Regions from separate parts of the Dechloromonas sp. ZS-1 genome, predicted to be linked through region 1. Evidence: predicted binding sites of a transcription regulator. Region 1 holds the regulator's gene; the other holds the start of a gene.

Region 1 (7,143 bases):
CACGACCAGCCCGCACCACGCGAGGGCGAGGTAGCGGGCAAGCAGGATGGGGGCGTGTCCGGATCGGGTCATTCCCGGATTTTAGGCGCTTGACGCCGTGGCGTCAGCCGCCAGCGCTCAGTGATGATGCTGGCCGGTGTGGTGCGTTTCGGCGGCCGCCCGATGATGCAGGGCATCGTGGATGTCTTCGACGGGGGTTGGCCGACCGACCCATTGCGGCAGCAGCGAGCCCAGGAACATGCCGATGAAGGACACGCCCAGGCCGATCAATTGCGGCGGCACCAGACTTTCCTCACCGATCAGCAATTCGACCAGCAGCCAGGCGCTCAGCCCGCCCAGGATGGACGCCAGTGCGCCCTGCGTGGTGGCGCGCGACCAGTAGGCACCGACGACGAGCGGGACGAAAGCGCCGGCCAGGGTGATCTTGTAGGCGTTTTCCACCATCTTGAAGATGCTGGCATTGGAATACAGCGCGAACCCGAGCACGATCAGCGCAAAGCCGACGATGGAGGCTCGCATGACCAGCAGGAAGCGGTGATCGCTGATGCCGGGCATGAAGCCGCGCACAATGTTCTCGGAAAAGGCCACGGACGGTGCGAGCAGGGTGGCCGAGGAGCAGCTCATGACCGCCGAGAGCACGGCACCGAAAAAGATGGCCTGGGCGAAGACCGGGGTCTGTTGCAGCACGAGCAGCGGCAAGATCAGTTGAGAGTCGGTCTGCAGCAGGCCGTTGAATTGTTCCGGATCGATCAGCGTGGCCGAATAGGCGATGAACATCGGCACGAAGGCGAAGCAGAAATAGGTTACGCCGCCCAGCACCGAGCCCCAGACCGCGATCTTGGCGGTCTTGGCCGAGGTGACGCGCTGGAAGACGTCCTGCTGCGGAATCGAGCCGAGCATCATGGTGATCCAGGCACCGAGAAAGGCGGTCCATTGCACCGGATCCGCCTCCGGGAAGAAATCGAGTTTTCCGGCCATATCGGCATGCTGGATCACGGCGGCCACGCCGCCTGCATTCCCGGCGACAAACCAGGCGATGAAGAGCATGCCGCCCATGATGATGCCCATCTGGACGAAATCCAGGATGGCCACCGAGAGCATGCCGCCGAAGGTGGTGTAGGTGAGCACGATGGCGGCGCCGAGGATCATGCCGGCGGTCGGGCTGATGGCACCGTCGGTGACGACGCTGAAAACCAGGCCGAGCGCCTTGATCTGGGCGGCGACCCAACCGAGGTAGGAGACGACGATGCAGAGCGTGGTCAGCACTTCAACCGTACGGTTGTAGCGCAGGCGGAAAAAGTCGCCCAGCGTCAGCACATTCATCTTGTACAGCTTGGTGGCGAAGAAGATGCCGCCCAGAATCAGGCAGAGCGAGGAGCCGAAGGGGTCGGCCACGACACCGCGAAGGCCTTCCTTGACGAAGGTGGCCGAGACGCCGAAAACGGCTTCGGCCCCGAACCAGGTGGCGAAGACGGTGGCGGTCACCACGGGCAGCGGCAGATGACGGCCTGCCACGGCGAAATCCTTGGCGCTATGAACGCGGGTGGCAGCGAGCAGGCCGATGCCGATGGAAACGAGCAGGTAAAGGACGACGAACCAGATCAGCATGATGTCGCGCGGTCGACCGGCTTAAGGGGTTGAAAATGCGCGGATTATACGGTGCTGTGCGGCGATCTGGACGTCAAAAAGGCGGGGCGCATTCAAATTGCTGCGGCAGGCCGCTCACCGGGTGAGCAAAGGCGACCTGGGCCGCGTGCAGGAGCAGGCGCTCGGCCCGTTCGTAAGCGATCCCGCCATAGAGGTCGTCGCCCAGGATCGGGTGGCCGAGCGACATCATGTGCACACGCAACTGGTGCGAGCGGCCGGTCACCGGCTCAAGCTCGACCCGGGTGGTCTGGGTGGCGGGCGAACGCTCAAGCACGCGGTAGCGGGTGAGCGAGGGCTTGCCTCGCTCAAAGTCGACCATTTGCCGGGGGCGGTTTGGCCAGTCGCAGATCATCGGCAGGTCAATTTCGCCGACATCCTGCTCAACGATGCCCTGCACGACGGCGATATAGCGCTTGTCCACAGCCCGTTCGCGGAACAGCATCGAGAAGTGGCGCTGCATGGCCTCGCCCCGCGCCAGGATCAGCAGACCGGAGGTGGACATGTCGAGGCGATGCACGATGAGTGCTTCGGGATGGGTCTCCTGCACCCGGTGGATCAGGCAATCGTGCTTGTCCTCGCCGCGCCCGGGTACGGAGAGCAGGCCGGCGGGCTTGTCGGTGATCAGGAAAGCGTCGTCGGTGTATAGGACGGTGGAGCCGGTGGCCGGGGGCGGCGCGTAAACAGTCATCTCGGGAGGGCCCGGCGGTCGACCGGTGCAGAAAGGCAAAAATCCGCTTGCCAGAGGGCCTGCGGATCATGTACTGTACGGATATACAGTATTTGTACTGGGGATCAGACCACACTATACCGTGTCCGGGCCCCGAATGACGAATCAGGCAATTTCTATACCATCCGTGGCCCCTGTGCCATAATCCGCTCAAATTTTCGAGGACTCCCCCATGGACGACAACAAGGCAAAAGCGCTGGCAGCGGCGCTGCAACAGATCGAAAAGCAATTCGGCAAGGGCTCCATCATGAAGATGGGCGAAGCCGATGTCGAACAGGGCCTGCAGGTCGTGTCGACCGGCTCGCTCGGCCTGGACATCGCGCTTGGCGTCGGCGGCCTGCCGCGTGGCCGTGTGGTCGAAATCTACGGCCCGGAATCCTCCGGCAAGACCACCCTCTGTCTGCAAGTCGTTGCCGAAATGCAGAAACAGGGCGGTGTGGCGGCCTTCATCGATGCAGAACACGCGCTTGACCCCTCCTACGCCCAGAAACTGGGCGTCAATGTCGGCGAACTCCTGATCTCCCAGCCCGATACCGGCGAGCAGGCACTTGAAATCGCCGACATGCTGGTGCGTTCCGGCTCGGTCGACATCATCATCGTGGACTCGGTGGCTGCCCTCACCCCGCGCGCCGAAATCGAAGGCGAAATGGGCGACCAGATGGTCGGCCTGCATGCCCGCCTGATGTCCCAGGCCCTGCGCAAGCTGACCGCGAACATCAAGAAGACCAACACCCTGGTCATCTTCATCAACCAGATCCGCATGAAGATCGGCGTCATGTTCGGCTCCCCGGAAACCACCACCGGTGGTAACGCGCTCAAGTTCTACGCTTCCGTGCGTATGGACATCCGCCGTATCGGCGGCATCAAGAAGGGCGACGAGGTGATCGGCAACGAAACCAAGGTCAAGGTCGTCAAGAACAAGGTCTCGCCCCCGTTCCGTGAAGCGATTTTCGACATCCTGTACGGCGAGGGCATCTCCCGCGAAGGCGAAATCATCGAAATGGGCGTGGCTCACAAGCTGATCGACAAGTCGGGTGCCTGGTACTCCTACAAAGGCGAAAAGATCGGCCAGGGCAAGGACAATGTCCGTGAATTCCTGAAGGCCAATCCGGCCATCGCGCAGGAAGTCGAAGCCGGCATTCGCGAAGCCGCTGCAGTGACCGTGATCAAGCCGACCAAGGCTGCCGCTGCCGATGCCTGACCTCCGGGTCAAGGCGCTGCAACTCCTGACCCGGCGAGATCACAGCCGGGCGGAGCTGCACAAGAAACTGGCCCCGTTGGCCGAATCCGAGGACGCGCTGGAAGCCGTCCTCGATGCCTTGCAGGCGGAGCGCCTGCTCTCCGATTCCCGCTTTGCCAGCCAGCGCGCCAGCCAGCGCGGCAGCCGCTACGGCAATGCCCGTCTGCGTCAGGAACTGCGTCAGCAAGGCGTCAATGACGAAGACATTACCGAGGCACTCGATGGCGCGGGTGAAGAGGTGGAGCGCTGCCGTCAGGTGTGGGCCAAAAAATACGGTCGACCGCCGGAAAGTGCGGAAGAACGTGCCAAACAGCTCCGTTTCCTGCAATATCGCGGCTTTTCCGGCGACAGCATTCGCCGGGTGATCAGCGGAGCAGATGAATGAGCATTGCCGATAATGCCGCGACCCTGTCGGCCAACAACCTGAAAAAGCGCTACAAGGCGCGTACCGTCGTCGAAGATGTGTCCTTCCAGGTCCGCTCCGGCGAGGTCGTTGGCTTGCTCGGCCCCAACGGTGCCGGCAAAACCACCTGCTTCTACATGATCGTCGGTCTGGTGGCGGCCGATGGGGGCGAAGTCCAGCTCGACGACAGCCGTCTGACCCATCTGCCCATGCATGCGCGGGCCCGCCAGGGCGTCTCCTATCTGCCGCAGGAAGCCTCCGTCTTCCGCAAGCTCAATGTCGAAGACAACATCCGGGCCATCCTGGAGTTGCAAAACCTGTCCGCCAAGGACACCGACGAGCGTCTGGAAAACCTGCTGGCCGAACTGCACATCGCCCATGTCCGGCACGTCAATGCGGCGGCTCTCTCCGGTGGCGAGCGCCGTCGCTGCGAAATCGCGCGGGCCCTGGCCACCAACCCGCGCTTCATCCTGCTCGACGAACCGTTTGCCGGGGTCGACCCGATTGCCGTGCTGGAAATCCAGAAAATCATCCGTTTCCTGAAGGAGCGGGGCATCGGCGTTCTGATCACCGACCATAACGTACGCGAAACCCTGGGGATCTGCGACCACGCCTACATCATCAACGCCGGTCGCGTGCTGGCGTCTGGACGGCCGAACGAAATCGTCGATAATGAAAGCGTCCGCAAGGTTTACCTCGGCGAGCATTTCAAACTTTGATCCCTCCCCTCGCCTGACACCGACCCATCGATGAAACCTGCTCTCCAGCTCAAACTGTCCCAGCATCTGGCGCTGACGCCCCAGTTGCAGCAGTCGATCAAGCTGTTGCAGCTGTCCACCATCGAGATGAAGCAGGAAATCGAACGCTACCTGCTCGAAAATCCGATGCTGGAACGGGAAGACGATGGCGAGCTCGGCTTTGCCGGTGCCCAGCAGTTTGATGCCCCGGCTAACCGCGAGCAGGAAGCCGAACGGAGCGAGACACCGCCGGCCGGTGAAGAGCGGGAAAGCCTGCCGGAAGGCATGGGCGAAGTCGATGATGATCGTTGGACCAGCGATGCCGGCACCTATTCCGGGGCCGGTCGTGATGAGGACGATGACAGCGACGCCCACGACATTCATGCCGCCACGGTCAGCCTGCGCGACCATCTGGGCTGGCAGTTGGGCATGACTCAACTCTCGGAGCGCGACCGCAGTCTGGTGCGTTTTCTGATCGAAGCGCTGGACGACGACGGTTACCTTTCTGCCTCGCTCGAGGAACTGCTCGAAACCCTGCCGCCGGAATATGAAATCGAGCTTGAAGAGCTCGAAATCGCGCTGCGTCACATCCAGAATTTCGATCCGACCGGTATCGGCGCGCGTACGCCGGCCGAATGCCTGCGCCTGCAGTTGCTGGCCCGGCGCGATGAGCCGGCCTGTGATCTGGCCTTGGTCATCGTCGACAAGCATCTCGAATTGCTGGCAGGCCGTGATTTTGCCCGTCTGAAGAAGTTGACCGGCTGTGACGACGAGACCTTGAAGGCGGCCCACGCCTTGATCGTCAGTCTCGATCCGCGCCCCGGTGCGCCCTATGCCCAGGTCGAAGCCCGCTACATCACGCCGGATGTGATCGTGAAGAAGCTCAAGGGCAAATGGACCGCCTACATCAATCCGGATGCCTATCCGCGGTTGCGCATCAATCGCCTGTACGCCGAAATCCTGGCCAAGCAGCGTCGTGGCAACGGCAACATGACGGCGCAGCTCCAGGAAGCCCGCTGGCTGATCAAGAACGTCCAGCAGCGCTTCGATACCATTCACCGCGTGACCCAGGCCATTGTCGATCGTCAGCGCCAGTTCTTCGAACATGGCGAGGTTGCCATGCGTCCGCTGGTGCTGCGCGAGATTGCCGATATCCTCGGCCTGCACGAGTCGACCGTATCGCGCGTGACGAGTCAGAAATACATGGCGACGCCGCGCGGCATCTTCGAATTGAAGTATTTCTTCGGCAGCCATGTCGCCACCGATACCGGGGGCGCTTGTTCTGCAACCGCTATCCGGGCGCTGATCAAACAGCTGATCGCTGCGGAAGATGGCAAGAAGCCCTTGTCGGATAGTCAAATATCCGAAATACTAGGCCAACAGGGGATCGTTGTAGCGCGACGCACGGTAGCCAAATACCGCGAGTCCTTGAACATTCCGCCTGTTAATTTACGCAAGACCCTGTAGTGAGAGGAGAATTAAATGAATCTGCAGATCGCTGGTCATCACATCGAAGTCACGCCGGCTTTGCGCGAATATGTCGAAAACAAGCTCGACCCCGTTATTCGCCACTTTGACAAAGTTACCGGGGTGAACGTCGTTCTCTCCGTCGAAAAGCTGAAGCAGAAGGCGGAAGTGACCGTGCACGTACCGGGTAAGGACATGCATGTCGAAGAATCCGGTGACGATCTCTATGCTGCGATCGATGCCATGTTTGACAAGCTGGACCGTCAGGTTCAGAAGTACAAGCAGAAGGTGCAGGATCACCACCGCGGCGAAAAGGCCGCCCACCACATGGCTGACTAACAGCCGCCAGGCCGCGTTTCCTTTCGGAAATGCGGCCTTTGTGTTTCTTCGTAGCCCATGAATCCGTTGTCCAATCTCCTGTCGGTCTCCCAGGTTCTCCTTGATCTGGAAGCCGGTAGCAAGAAACGCGTCTTCGAACAGGCAGGTATCCTGTTTGAAACGCATCTCGGCATTGCCCGTTCGGTCATTTTCGACAGCCTGTTTGCCCGCGAAAAGCTGGGCTCCACCGGGCTGGGCCAGGGTATTGCCATCCCGCATGGCCGTATCAAGGGCCTGAAGCAGGCTGCTGGCGCCTTCATCCGTCTGCCAGCCCCGATTCCCTTTGATTCACCCGATGGCCGACCGGTCAATCTGCTTTTCGTCCTGCTGGTGCCGGAACAGGCGACCGAGCAGCATCTGCAGATTCTGTCCGAACTCGCTCAGCGCTTTTCCGATCGTGCCTTCCGTGACGCCTTGGCCGCAGCACCGGATGCCGACTCCATCGTGGCCCTTTTTTCCTGATTGACCTGCGTGCGCCATATTCGTCTCGTCCAGCTTTACGAGGACAACCGCGAAAAGCTCCTGCTCAACTGGATGCAGGGGC
Region 2 (7,143 bases), on a different contig from region 1:
CCTTCATCCGATGATCCGGCAGTTGTCGGATGCGCGGTGCTTGGCTGCGACCACGCCTTATGTCGTGCTGGCCGTCCCCCTGCTGGTCGAGTCCGGCACGTATCGGGCGCGCTGTGACCGGATCGTGGTGGTTGACTGCCCCGAGTCGCTGCAAATCGAGCGCGTGATGGCCCGTAACGGCCTTGCTGCTGATCAGGTGCGTGCGATCATGGCGGCCCAGGCAACACGGGCGGATCGTCTGGCGGCGGCGGATGACGTTGTCTTGAATGACGGCGGCCTGACAAAACTTTACGAGCAGGTCGAGCGCTTGCATTTAAATTACCTACGCCAATCGGCCGAAAAAGCTAAAGCAAACTGTTGAGATTTGCCTGCAAATGGCTCAGAATTAGGACAATTTTCCCATTTTGCCTACCGGGGTCGTGTGATCACCTACGAATATCCTTTCAACGAGCGCATCCGCACATTGCTGCGCCTGGAGGATCTTTTCGACAAAACGGCCTATTTCGCCCAGAGCGAGGGGCAACTGGAACACCACACTGCGCTGGTCACCCTGTTCGAAATCCTGGAAGTGGCCGGCCGTGCCGATCTCAAGCTGGATCTGATCCAGGAGCTTGAGCGTCAGCGCCAGACCCTGCTCGCTTACCGTAACAACCCCGATATCTCCGAGGAAGCCCTTTCCGGCGCCTTGTATGAGATCGAGCAATCGTCGGCCGCCCTGTTGAGCATGACGGGCAAGATCGGTCAGTACCTTCGTGACAACGATTGGCTGATGAGTATCAAGAGTCGGGCCGTGATGCCGGGCGGGGTGTGTGAATTCGACCTGCCGTCCTACTACTGGTGGCTGAATCGTCCCGTGGATGCCCGTCGTGAAGCCATTGATGGCTGGAGCCGGCCGCTTTACCCGCTGCGTGACGCGGCAGCGATCGTCCTGCGCCTGTTGCGCTCGAGCGGTGCGCCGAAGCCGCATCTGGCCGGCAATGGTCAGTTCCAGCTCAATCTGGGCGGTTCGGCGGCGCAGATGGTGCGTGTGGCGGTGGATAACGACGAGCCGGCCATCCCGGAAGTCAGCGCCAACAAGTATTTCCTGAACATCCGCTTCACCAAGCCGCCCAGCGGCGAGATCAAAGCCAAGATCTGCGAGCGCGATGTCAGCTTCAAACTTACCTTCTGCAATCTCTGATCATGGCCGGACGTATCGTGCGCTGCCCGCAGTGCGGCGGGGATGCCGTATTTGCTCCCGAAAACAAATGGCGTCCGTTCTGTTCCGAGCGCTGCAAGCAGATTGATCTCGGCTGCTGGGCCAACGAGGATTACCGCATTGCCGGACAGGTCAGCGATGACGAGGCCGGCGCCCCCGGCCTTGAGTTTCCGGATGCGCCGCAGCGCTGAGGCCTGAGTCTCCGGCGGGGCGCACGATTTGCCGCCCGGCTTTCCTCTGGCGGCATGCTTCCCGTTTTGAGGCGTGCCCGACGGTCGACCGTCGGGCAAACCCGATTTTCGCTACCAGCCCCGCATCAGGGCGATGCCGTGGGCCCCGTGTGCCTGTGCCGTGGCAAGATGCCCGGCTTGCATGCCGCCGAGCGCAAAGACCGGCAGGGTGTTGCCTTGCAGGCGCTGGCCAAACTCAGCCCAGCCGAGGCCGCTGGCTTCCGGGTGGGTGGGCGTCGGCAGGACCGGTCCGAGCAGGGCGTAATCCAGGTTCAGTGCGCCCGCCTGCTGAATCTCCGCTGCGCTATGGCAGGAGGCACCGACCCAGGCAAAGTCCGGCCGGCTCGTGCAACGTGCCAGGCTCTCGGAAGAGAGGTGGATGCCATCGGCCCCGACGCGCCGGGCAATCTCCGGGCTGTCGTTGACGACCACCAGGGCGCCGCGTCCGTGGGCGAGGCGGGTGACGGTTTCGGCAAACCACAGCCGTTGCGCATCGGGCCATGATTTGTCGCGGATCTGGATCAGGCCCAATCCGTTGTCGAGCGCGGCTTCCAGTCGCTCGAGCTGGCGCTCGACCCCTTCGATTTCACCCATGGTGATGGCCATTTGCGTCGGCAAAGACAGGGCTTTCAGGATTGGGTCGTTCGCCGGCAAGATGGGCGATACCCGTGCCGCCTCGCCACAGGCCATCCAGTCGACGGCGCTGTGTTCTAGGGGCGCGGTGATGCCGATTTCGCCCTCCCAAGCCGTCACGCGCCAGAAATTCAGGCGCACGGTCGCGTGCGGGTAGGTGAACTGACGTGTCAGCCAGGGCGAGCAGGCCGTGACGGTGATGCCGAGTTCTTCGTTCAGTTCCCGGATCAGGGCCGCTTTCACGTGCTCGCCCGGTTCGACCTTGCCGCCCGGAAACTCCCAGTAGCCGGCGTAGACTTTGCCCTCCGGGCGCTGGGCGAGGAGAAACTCCTTGCCGTCAGCGCGCAGCATGACGGCCGCGGCTACTTCGACGATGTGGTCGCTCATGCCGAGGCTCCGGCTTGCAGGCGCCCCGCGAGGTCGCGGGCAAATTGCCAGGCGACCCGGCCCGAGCGGGAGCCCCGGCTGAGTGCCCAGTTGAGGGCTTCGCGCTCGTTGGCGGCAATGACGTCTTCCTCGACGCCAAATTCGCGCAGCCAGCGTTGCACCACGGCCAGGTAGTCGTCCTGGCTGAAGGGGTAAAAGGAAATCCACAGGCCGAAGCGTTCGGAGAGGGAAATTTTTTCCTCCGTCGCTTCGCCTGGATGAATTTCATCATCCACGCGTTGCGTGTCCAGATTTTCCGAAAAGTACTCGGGCATCAGATGGCGACGGTTCGAGGTGGCGTAAATCAGGACATTGTCCGGCGGCGCAGCAATGGAGCCATCGAGCACCGTTTTGAGGGCTTTGTAGGCGGTTTCGCCTGCTTCGAACGAGAGATCGTCGCAGAAAATGATGAATTTTTCCGGTCGACCGTCGAGCAGGTCGACGATATCCGGCAGATCAACCAGGTCGTTCTTGTCGACTTCAATCAGGCGCAGCCCCTCGGCAGAAAAGGCATTGAGCACGGCCTTCACCAGCGAGGATTTGCCGCAGCCGCGCGAGCCAGTGAGCAGCACGTTGTTGGCCCCGCCGCCCTGAACAAACTGGCGGGTATTGGCGACGATGCGGGCTTTCTGGTCGTCGATGGTTTCCAGTTCGTCGAGCTGAATGGGGTGCGGATGGCGTACAGCTTGCAGCCAGCCGCGGCCTTGGGTCTTGCGCCAGCGAAATGCCACGGCGGCAGACCAGTCAGGTGCCGGCAGGGCCGGTGGCAGCGTTGTTTCAAGGCGGGCCAGGACGGTTTCGGCTTGGCCGAGCAGGCGCTCAAGGCGCAGAGAATCGAGGGCAGTCACAGGTATACTTCGCGACAAATTGGTCAGCCCCGCACTCTAACGAAAGCAATGCAAAAACTCCACGCTGTTCTCCGCCCGCTGCTGCCCGCGCTGCTGGCCGTACTCGCGGCTTGCGCGCCGCTCATGCCGACCTCGCCGCCGCCTGAAAAAGAAGGGGGGGCGGCCTGCCCCACCTGTCCGGCTTGTCCTGTTTGCCCGCCGCCGCCGGTAGTCACGCCCAGCGTGCCGCCAAGTCCTCAGCCGTTCGTGCGCCACTATGTCCCGGCGGTCTGGGCCGATCTGCCCGGTTGGCAGGATGACGATCACGCTGCGGCCTGGACGGCATTTTTGTCCTCCTGCCGGGGGATGGCTTCCCGCCCGCATGGTGCGGCCTGGAAATCGGTGTGCGATCAGGCGCGTACGGCCGGGCCCTTGGCGGAGAACGCCCCGGCTGCCCGACAGTTCTTCGAGAAGCATTTGCGGCCCTATGCCGTGCTGAGTGGCGATGGCAAGGCCGAGGGCATGGTGACCGGTTACTATGAGCCCCTGTTGCGGGGGAGCCGGCATGCGCAAAAGGGCTTCGAACAACCCGTGCGCGGTGTGCCGGACGACTTGCTGACGATTGATCTGTCGGCCCTCTTTCCTGAGTTGAAGGACAAGCGCGTGCGTGGTCGCTTGGAGGGCAACAAAGTCGTGCCCTACTGGTCGCGTGCAGAGATTCAATCCCGTGGCGAGCGTCTGCCCGCCAAGACCTTGCTCTATGTCGATGATGCGGTCGAGCTTTTCTTCCTGCAGGTGCAAGGCTCGGGGCGGGTGCGTCTGCCGGATGGCAGCATGGTGCGCCTGAACTACGCGGATCAGAATGGTCATCCCTATCAATCGATCGGCCGGGTTCTGATCGAGCGGGGTGAATTGAAGCTCGAAGACGCTTCCATGCAGGGGATTCAGGCCTGGGCACGTGCTAACCCAGCGCGTTTGAATGAGTTGCTGAACGCCAATCCTAGCTATGTCTTCTTCCGGGAGTTGCCTGATAGCAAGGTCGGGCCGCAAGGTGCCTTGGGGGTGCCGCTGACGGCGGAGCGCAGCATCGCGATTGATCCTCGTGCCATTCCCTTGGGCGCGCCGGTCTTCCTTGCCACGACGCGACCGAATTCGGTTCAGGCGTTGCAACGCCTGGTTTTGGCGCAAGATACCGGTGGCGCCATCAAAGGCGCTGTTCGCGCAGATTTTTTCTGGGGATTTGGTCGCGAGGCGGGCGAGCAGGCTGGGCGGATGAAACAGTCCGGCCGGTATTGGCTCCTGTGGCCGCAGGGTATCGCACCGAAATAAGGCGTCCGCACCGCAAGCGTGCTGAAAATGCATAATTGCACCAATACTGTGCGCATGAGTGGCTATGATAAACGCTAGTGCACTGATTTGATGCGATTTTGCGGCACTGGAATGGTGCTTGCTTTAGATGCGTCCAGTTATCTTTCAGGAGGTTTCATGGACGCTTTCCAAACTGGCAGCAACGTGCTGTTCATCCTGCTTGGGGCCATTATGGTGTTGGCCATGCATGCGGGCTTTGCATTCCTCGAGGTGGGGACGGTTCGCAAGAAAAACCAGGTGAATGCTTTGGTCAAGATTTTGACCGACTTCGGTGTATCGACTCTGGCGTATTTCTTCATTGGCTACGGCGTGGCCTATGGCATCCATTTCTTCAGTGGCGTCGAGACGCTGATGGAGAAGGGGGGCTTTGAGCTGACCAAGTTCTTTTTCCTCCTGACCTTTGCTGCGGCCATTCCGGCCATCATCTCCGGTGGGATTGCCGAGCGGGCGAAATTTCACCCGCAGCTCATGGCGACGTTTCTGCTGGTCGGGTTTGTTTACCCGTTCTTTGAGGGGATTGCCTGGAATCAGGCGTTCGGGATTCAAGCTTGGCTGAAGGCCACCTTTGGCGAAGAGTTCCATGATTTCGCCGGCTCGGTGGTGGTGCATGCCATGGGCGGCTGGATTGCCCTGCCGGCCGTGCTCCTGCTGGGCGCACGTTATGGCCGTTACAGCAAGGATGGCCGTATTTCTGCCCATCCGCCTTCCTCCATTCCCTTCCTGGCCCTGGGCTCCTGGATCCTGATCGTCGGTTGGTTTGGTTTCAATGTCATGAGTGCGCAGACGCTGGACAAGATTTCCGGCCTGGTCGCGCTGAATTCCCTGATGGCAATGGTGGGTGGGACGATGGTGGCGCTGATCCTGGGCAAAAATGACCCGGGTTTCGTGCACAACGGTCCTCTCGCCGGCTTGGTTGCCGTTTGTGCGGGTTCCGACCTGATGCATCCGATGGGGGCGCTGGTTGTGGGGGGCGTTGCAGGCGGACTGTTTGTCGTGATGTTCACGCTGACCCAGAACCGCTGGAAAATTGACGATGTCCTGGGGGTGTGGCCCTTGCATGGCCTCTGTGGTGCCTGGGGGGGTATTGCTGCAGGTATTTTCGGCAGCAAGGCACTGGGTGGCGCCGGCGGGGTCGCTTTCATGCCCCAACTGATCATGACAGCCCTGGCCATTGTGGTCGCGCTTGTCGGTGGCTTTGCGGTCTACGGTCTGATGAAGGCAGTTTTCGGCCTGCGCCTCGATCAGGAAGAAGAATACGAAGGGGCGGATCTCTCCATTCACAAAATTACTGCAACGCCGGAGCGCGAGCCGAACTGGTAAGGTTTTGATAGGAAACAATTAAGTCTGTCGGGAGACCAGTGAAAGGGGAGCCAGTGGTGCTCCCCTTTCACATTGTCCCTATCGGGCGCGTTCTCAGTCAGCCTCGTTAAAAAGCATCCGGCTTAATGAACTCCTGCCCTGTGACTTCAGAGGCCATGCCGCACACAAATTGCCGCCGGGACTATTCAGTTTTCTCCTGTGGCACTAAACGAAAAAGCCCCGGTTTGCCGGGGCTTTTGTTAGCTGGCGCTGGACAAGTCAGCGATAGCTACGCTTCTCGAAGAAGTAATCGCCACCACGTTCGTGTCCTGCTGTCGTTGACGCACCATACTGTGGTGTTTGGGGGTAAAGCTCCACAACGCGTGATTTGATCTCTTCGAAGAGATTGCTTCCCGGAGCAAGGCGCTCCAGTTTCTGAATCGATTTCTGGAGGCTCCAGGCGAAGATGGAAAATCCGTCTTTCCCTTCGTCTGAAACAGGTTCCTCGCCGCCTGAGGACATCACGATGACCGAGCGTTTGCTGAGGGTTTGTTTGGTGGCTGTTGAAGCGGTCGTTTCAGTGATTTTGTATTCGCGCGTCAAACTGCCTGAGTAGCAACTGTCTGAAACAAGAATGATCTGTCGGGCAGGCAATAGCGAGAGCAGGCGGGTAATGTCGTCGTTTGAAATCCATTTTTCCGGTGTGTCTGCACGGCCGTCTGCCGGAATCCAGTATCCCTTGCCCGTGTCTTCGTCAAGAAAGCCGTGCCCTGCAAAATACAGGATGACACTATCGGAGGGCGTGAGTTTTGCTGCAAGCTTGAGCATTGCGTCAACGATCTCCGCCCGTGATCCATCTGTGATGGTTTCAGCGACATAACCGAGCTTGGTGGTCAGTTCGTTTCCGATGGCTTTGACATCACGTTGAGCCGATTCCAGGGCAGGAATATCAGGGTCCGCGTAGTTGTTGATGCCAATCAGTAGTGCGCGTTTGACCTGAATTTCCGGCAAATAAGCGAACTTGGGTGGGCCTTGGATTTCTTCGCTGTTCAATATCTGATCTGCCAGTTTTCGAGCGTTGGCGGATTTCGTGTCCTGTGAGCGAACGGGGGTTATGGCGCGCATTTCACGCTTGATGTCTCGAGTGCGTGTCGGGACGATG

The links. Region 1 encodes sigma-54, which starts transcription at its own class of promoters, with help from an activator protein. Its sites were predicted from a motif close to TGGCACGCTTNCTGCTNA; they were not measured.
Region 2: AACO21_RS07850 (ammonium transporter) is a predicted target of sigma-54. The motif match lies at 4,751-4,768, and genes of this name have one in related genera.

The regions. Positions count from the first base shown of each region.
Region 1 is NZ_JBDIYD010000001.1:276,386-283,528, reverse strand. It holds gene AACO21_RS01395 (VanZ family protein) at 1-72, opposite strand, end outside; gene AACO21_RS01390 (sodium:solute symporter family protein) at 118-1,608, opposite strand; gene AACO21_RS01385 (RluA family pseudouridine synthase) at 1,682-2,335, opposite strand; gene recA (recombinase RecA) at 2,547-3,575, shown strand; gene recX (recombination regulator RecX) at 3,568-3,999, shown strand; gene lptB (LPS export ABC transporter ATP-binding protein) at 3,996-4,736, shown strand; gene AACO21_RS01365 (RNA polymerase factor sigma-54) at 4,767-6,221, shown strand; gene raiA (ribosome-associated translation inhibitor RaiA) at 6,237-6,560, shown strand; gene ptsN (PTS IIA-like nitrogen regulatory protein PtsN) at 6,618-7,061, shown strand; gene hprK (HPr(Ser) kinase/phosphatase) at 7,071-7,143, shown strand, end outside.
Region 2 is NZ_JBDIYD010000004.1:95,528-102,670, reverse strand. It holds gene coaE (dephospho-CoA kinase) at 1-361, shown strand, start outside; gene zapD (cell division protein ZapD) at 422-1,180, shown strand; gene AACO21_RS07870 (DNA gyrase inhibitor YacG) at 1,183-1,389, shown strand; gene AACO21_RS07865 (Nudix family hydrolase) at 1,501-2,448, opposite strand; gene AACO21_RS07860 (ATP-binding protein) at 2,445-3,335, opposite strand; gene AACO21_RS07855 (murein transglycosylase A) at 3,384-4,643, shown strand; gene AACO21_RS07850 (ammonium transporter) at 4,800-6,002, shown strand; gene AACO21_RS07845 (caspase family protein) at 6,261-7,143, opposite strand, start outside.